Regions from separate parts of the Nostoc sp. 2RC genome, predicted to be linked through region 2. Evidence: predicted binding sites of a transcription regulator. Region 2 holds the regulator's gene; each other region holds the start of a gene.

Region 1 (2,274 bases), on a different contig from region 2:
CTCCTAGTGTATAAGCTGCCAACCTCAAAGAAACTTGCCGTTTCTTCGACTGCTGAATTACTTGGTGGTAAGCTTGCACCATCAAATGTTCCATTTCGCGGTTGACGCGTTCCTCATCCCAAAATAGGTAAGAAAGACCTTGCACCCACTCTAAATAACTCACCACCACACCGCCAGCATTGGCCAAAATATCTGGTAGTACTGTCACACCCCGCGCTTCTAAGGATAAGCTAGCCTCTAGAGTCACCGGCCCGTTAGCTGCTTCCGCAACAATTTGCGCTTGCACCTGATTCGCATTTTCTTCAGTGATTTGGTTCTCCAAAGCTGCTGGTATCAGGACATCGCAAGGTAAAGTTAATAAATCTGCATTGCTAATTGCTACTGCTTCGGGATAACCGACGATACTCTTGTGATTTTCGGCGGCGTAGGCTTTTAACTTGGGAATATCAAGACCATCTTGGGAAAATACTCCCCCTGCACTGGTAGAAACAGCGATAATTTTTGCTCCTGCTTCGTATAGTAATTCAGCAGCAGCACTGCCAACATTACCAAAACCTTGAATGGCTACTCGCACTCCCGCCAAAGATTTACCTTGGTCTGCTAGCGCCTCGCGTACAATAATCATCGCCCCGCGCCCAGTTGCCATTTCTCGTCCCCTGGAACCGCCCACAGAAAGAGGCTTCCCAGTGACAACCCCCGGTACAGCATGACCGACATTCACTGAGTAAGTATCCATCATCCAAGCCATTTCACGGGCAGAAGTACCCATGTCTGGCGCAGGAATATCCACGGAAGGCCCAATATCTTTAATCAACTCGCTGATATAACGACGGCTGATCCGTTCTAATTCTCCGACACTATAACGTTTTGGATCGATCGCAATACCACCCTTGGCACCACCGTAAGGAATACCCAATAGGGCACATTTCCATGTCATTAGCATTGCTAAAGCTGAAACTTCCCGCAATGTCACAGCCGGATGATAACGTATTCCGCCTTTGTAGGGGCCTAAAACATCAGAGTGTTGCACCCGATGTCCGGCGACAACTTGTATTTCCCCACTATCTAGTTTTACAGGAACCGAAACTGTTACCACTTTGCGTGGATGGCTGAGAATTTCTATTATTCCTTGATCTAACCTTAATTCCTTAGCCGCAGCTTCCAGGTAACTACAGGCTTGATCGAATGGACAAATATATGCCGGAGAAGCAGCTTCCAACGGCAACACAGATGCTAAACTCATAAAATTTTCTCCCAATCGCGGTCTTTGCGCGAACCGGATATTCTTTATATATTGCCTAGCTTATCCTTTTTTTTAGAAAAATAGAAATTTTGTAGTTTTTGTTACAGTTTTATTCAATTTGATGTGTATTGTGAATCGGGTATTGGGCATGGGAAGATGGGAAGATAGGGAGACTTGTACTGAGCGGAGCCGTTGGCGCAGCCTCTCGCAGAGAAGTATGGGGAGATGGGGACAGGCGATAATAATAACTCCCCAGTCAACAGTCAACAGTCAACAGTCAACACTCTAATGCCCTATACCTATCACTACATTCTGTCCTCCAAAGCCAAAACTTAGACATAGTATATGGTTAATATTACTGAGGCGTGTTGCTGTAATAAAATTTAAATCAAACTCTGGTTGCTGCAATCCAATACAAGGGGGTAATATTTGATGCTTTAAAGCCATTAGGGAAAATGCCACACCTAAGGCTCCGGATGCTCCTAGTGTATGACCTGAGCTTCCTTTGGTGGAGCTAACTGCTACGTCTTGGGGAAACAAATGCTGGATTACCATACTTTCCATTTGGTCATTGAGATGGGTAGCTGTGCCATGAGCATGAATGTAATCAATATCAGCTGGTGATAAACAACTACGTTGTAGACATTGTTTGATAGCAGCGATCGCACTTTTTCCATGAGGTTCTGGTGAATTAGTGTGATGTGCGTCGTTGGTGAAGCCGAAACCGAGAATTTCACCATATATCTTTGCTTGACGCTGCTTTGCCAATTCTGTTGATTCCAAGACAAACACAGCTGCGCCTTCACCCAACACTAAGCCTTCTCGATGCACATCAAAAGGATAAGCGCCAGTTTTTGCCAAAGCACCCATCTGCTGAAATCCTGCCAAAGTCAAAGGTGTAATTGGTGTTTCCACCGCGCCTGCGATCGCTCTTTGACATTGCCCAGTTTGGATGAGTAAAGCTGCTTGGGCAATAGATAAAATGCCAGTAGCACAAGCTACCATTGGTGCCAACACTATCCCAGAGGCAC
Region 2 (2,274 bases):
AACTCTTGTTGGGCTTTGGCTTGGGCGATTCTTGCTTGATTTAACTCGCTTTCTACCTGACTTTTCTGGGTTTCTGCGGTTTTTAGCTGTTCCCGCTTTTGCCTGAGGTCTGTTTGAATATCCTCTAACTCAAAAACTCCCTGCCGCAATTTATCATCAGCAGCAAATAAAATTCCTAAGGTTGATGCTGAAATCAAACCCCCAGTAAAAATCGTTACTAGTACTGCGGTGTTTTTTGGACGAAGGTTAAAGAGTGAGAGGCGGGCTTTGCCAACTCGTGTGCCGATGCGATCGCCCACGGTTGCAATTACGCCTCCCAGAATTAAAATTGCTGCGATGAGGATGTATCCGGTGGTCATGTTTAGCTACCGAAATCCTTCCAGATACAGCCTACTACTTTTGACCATTGTCTGTGGAGAAGTGGAGGTTGGCAATAGCTGAGATTAGTCAATTTTAGATTTTCCTTGAGCTATTAGTGCGATCTTGAAAATACGACACGTGCCGACTCCGCTTTTTCCAATTGTTTTATGTGAACTGCCGACTTAAAGTAACGGGTTTATGCACAGTAATCTTCTTCTTGTGGATAGAAATCATCTTTTTTTCACGCAAATCCCCTAGTAGCCTTGTAACTGTAACACGAGTCGAACCAATTGCCTCAGCGATCGCTTGATGAGACAACTTCAAATCAATTGTGATGCCATCAGCACAAGGAACTCCAAAATCACGACAAAGAATTAATAAAAAACTCACTAACCTGGAACCCATATCTCGGTGAGCAAGAGTTTCAATCATCATCTCTGTCTGTAAAATTCGCGAAGACAGACCCCGCAGCATTAACATTGATAATTCTGGATTTTCCTTGAGTGCTTGCTCTACTTGTTCGATTGGTGCCGACAGTAATTCCACAGGGGTAAATGCAACCGCATGGTAAAACCTATCCGATTTATTTCCTGTCAGCAATGACAATACACCAAAAACACTATTTTCTCGCAGCAGTGCTACCGTTATTTCCTCTCCTGCCTCATACACCCTGGAAAGTTTAACAGCACCTTTTAAAAGAAAATAAACTCGTTCGGCAGGATCGCCAGGAAAAAAGATCGTTTTATTGCGTTCAAACGTTTCCACAACTGGCGGAAACGCCCCGGTCGCCATCTGACGAAAAACATTTGCTAGGGCTTTATCTTGTGTCACGATCATCTCCCTTCCCCTACCCAATGCCGGAAAAACAAAAACTAATTACCTAAGAATACACCTGAAAATTCAATAAAGCACCGTCAACCTTTCTGTACTTTCCTATACTCCAACTAATTGTTTGTTAAGTCACTGTTTATAATGATACATAATTGTCGATCTCTTCAGCTATAAATTGTTGATAAACTGTTCCGAGTAGTGGTATTAAAAAGCTTTTTTGAAGAACGAATAAAGAGAACTTGAGAATATCTTTAGAAAGAATCAAGAATTTGCTGATAGCAAACACCCTTACCAATATTCATTTTTGCAAATCCCGTGTAAAACAAAGACAAACTAGCCTCGGATTCTAGTATGCTCCTAATGATCGATCCCATTAACAATTTCTATGCTGAATCTGACTGGAAAAAATGCCTTGGTTACAGGTATTGCCAACAACCGCTCCATTGCCTGGGGCATTGCCCAACAGCTGCACAAAGCAGGAGCTAATCTGGGAATTACCTACCTGCCAGATGAACGCGGCAAAATGGAGACAAAAGTAGCCGAACTAGTCCAACCCCTCAACCCCAGCTTATTTCTTCCCTGTAATGTCCAAAACGAGGAACAAATTCAATCTACCTTTGAGACAGTACGGGATAAGTGGGGAAAGCTAGACATCCTGATTCATTGTCTTGCCTTTGCCAACAAAGAAGATTTGACGGGAGGTTTTAGCCAAACCTCTCGTTCTGGCTTCAAAACTGCTTTAGAGATTAGTACTTATTCTTTAGTACAGTTAAGCAATGCAGCTAAACCCTTGATGAGTGAGGGTGGTAGTATTGTCACCTTGACATATTTAGGAGGTGTGAAGGTAATTCCTAACTATAACGTCATGGGAGTTGCCAAAGCGGCATTAGAAATGAGCGTGCGTTACCTGGCTGCTGAACTAGGGCCGCAAAATATCCGCGTCAATGCCATCTCCGCAGGCCCCATCCGCACTTTAGCATCTTCAGCAGTGGGCGGAATCTTAGATATGATCCATCATGTCGAGGAAGTAGCTCCCCTACGGCGGACTGTTACTCAGCTAGAAGTCGGCAACACTGCGGCTTT
Region 3 (2,274 bases), on a different contig from region 2:
ATATTCCTCACCCTACTGGCAGCTACTGGTATAGTTTGTCTGTCATTGGTGGTTTACCTACTTTTTCCTAGCCTGAGTAGGTTAATTCTAGCTATGGTGCTGCTATCACCTTTGAGTGGTGTGTTTTATTGGAAAAAATCTGGAAGACTTGAGAAGGTGCTGCTCAAGGTGGAAACAACTCAGAGCGAACAAACCTCCTCAAGTAAGGTTACTGTAGTTGCCCATCGAGATGAACTCAGTGAGTTACGGAGGACTCTACAGTTAAAGGCTGGTGAATAAATAACTGTTGCTTGTTATGACCATCTCTTAACTTATGAGGTGTTCCCTTTTCCATATCACCTAGTCTTCAAGTAATGAAAAGTATTAAGGAGGAAATCAAAACTATTGCTTTGCCAATTTTATCCATAACTTTTGTTGTCGGAAAAATCTGAATTGATTTCAATTCCTTGACAGAGCTGATCTTCCAATTTATCCGGATAAGAGCATAACTCCTCTAGCGCTTTTAAATGCGCTTGGCTCTGTATCCACTCCTTTGTGCATCTTTAGACACAAGTACCAAGCCATGCAAACTAGCGTGGTTTGACACATATTTACTTTTCAAGTACTGAGAGTAGGCGTACTGGCAAATCACCTACAAACTAAAAAAAAATTAAATTTTGCATAAACTTAGCAACTTTGCCAGTTAATTAATAGTCAGGGGGCACATTCAATGCGTGAGATGACCATTTTTTATCGAGCAGTTAAAGCAAGGGTTTCTTGACCTGTAGGAGCTTCTAAAGTCCTGAGGCTGGGAAACAAGAAATGGTTTTCTTCTACGTATTGGGCACCAAACAGTCCCTTTTCTGCCCAAAAATATCGATCTGTAGTGTGTTCGTTTCGCTTTACGAGTAGCAGTGCCGGTGGCAAAATACCTTCAGCTTGAATGAACCTTCTCGCTGCTGTCACAGGTTTTTCTTCACCACTTTCGATGCTATATTGAGGCACATGCTCTAGAATACGCCGTCCTTCCTGACGACGACGACTTTTTCTTTTGCGTCTCCTTGCCAACCTATTGTCCTCCTCTTTCAAGCTATAGATTGTAGTGATAGCTACAAAATCCGTCGTCATTATAGAAGTTCTAGTTCAAAAAATCAATAGTTTTTTAACTTTTGATCCAATAAAATTAATATCTTTGGAGGTATGGATCGAACAAAGCTTGCTAACGAGAATAATCTGCTGGTAGAAAACATCACTCAGAAGATTTCAGTTAAGCTGTATTAAAAGAATGAGGTAAAAACTAACTATCCTTATTTAATCATGCCTTAAAATTTGTAATCTTGAGCAAGAACTAAAAATGTTAATGTCTGCCAGTTCTGATTTTCTTGCTCTGTGCCGAGAGCAAATAGCACTGCTGGCCCAAGGGCTAGGAGCAACGTTAAGTATTGTGTACCTAACACAAGAATTGGTAGAGACTCCTTCTGGTGAGGCAAAACTGATTCCTGTGATGATTTATCCGGAAACAGCTTTATTACCGCAAGCAGAAGAAAGCACCATCACATTACCGAAGCAGCTTCAAGTTGGTAATACTAATGTATTACCCAATCATCAGCAAAAACTATTAACACCGGGATCAAAAGCTGAAATACCGGATACATCTCAACCTCATTTACAAGAGGAATATCTACTCAGTGGTAACGAAATTGTTTTACCTTTGGTCTATGAAGGTGTGATGATGGGGTTACTAGTAACTGCTAGAAAAGACCGAGAATGGAATGAACACGAGCAAAGCCAGATTCAACACATAGCCCAAACACTGGCCATCGCTTGCATTTTAGATCAGCGACGAGCATGGTTACAACACCAACTCCACGAACAACAAATTCTTCAAGAAAAACAGCAGGATTTGTTAGATAACTTATTGCATCAGTTCCGTAATCCATTAACAGCATTACGGACTTTTGGTAAACTTTTATTAAAGCGATTGCGACCGGGAGATACTAATCGGGATGTAGCAAGTAGCATCGTGCGAGAAAGCGATCGCCTGCAAGAATTACTCCAACAATTTGAGCAAGTAATTGACTTCACAGAGCCAGATTTAACAGCAATACATCTACCCGAAAATGAAGTATGTGTAGAAGCAACTGTGCAAAAAGATGCTAAGCCGCCCCTATTATTGCCGGGAACCGGAGATAAAGCAGTAGACTGCTCCTTAGCAGATATATTAGAACCATTATTAATATCAGCTAAAGCCATAGCACAAGAGCGTAATCTAAAACTAATAACTGAATTAAAGCA

The links. Region 2 encodes NtcA, which controls nitrogen genes in cyanobacteria. Its sites were predicted from a motif close to TNTGTANNNNNNNNTACANA; they were not measured.
Region 1: GNE10_RS23115 (Glu/Leu/Phe/Val dehydrogenase) is a predicted target of NtcA. The motif match lies at 1,332-1,351, and genes of this name have one in related genera.
Region 3: GNE10_RS11045 (DUF3155 domain-containing protein) is a predicted target of NtcA. The motif match lies at 1,076-1,095, and genes of this name have one in related genera.

What each region holds. Positions count from the first base shown of each region.
Region 1 covers NZ_JACKZU010000237.1:2,329-4,602, reverse strand. Annotated here, with positions in the region: gene GNE10_RS23115 (Glu/Leu/Phe/Val dehydrogenase) at 1-1,243, opposite strand, end outside; gene GNE10_RS23110 (beta-ketoacyl-ACP synthase) at 1,529-2,274, opposite strand, start outside.
Region 2 covers NZ_JACKZU010000242.1:7,986-10,259, forward strand. Annotated here, with positions in the region: gene GNE10_RS23435 (DUF3084 domain-containing protein) at 1-359, opposite strand, end outside; gene ntcA (global nitrogen regulator NtcA) at 526-1,197, opposite strand; gene fabI (enoyl-ACP reductase FabI) at 1,577-2,274, shown strand, end outside.
Region 3 covers NZ_JACKZU010000072.1:12,702-14,975, forward strand. Annotated here, with positions in the region: gene GNE10_RS11040 (cofactor assembly of complex C subunit B) at 1-279, shown strand, start outside; gene GNE10_RS11045 (DUF3155 domain-containing protein) at 730-1,047, opposite strand; gene GNE10_RS11050 (GAF domain-containing sensor histidine kinase) at 1,334-2,274, shown strand, end outside.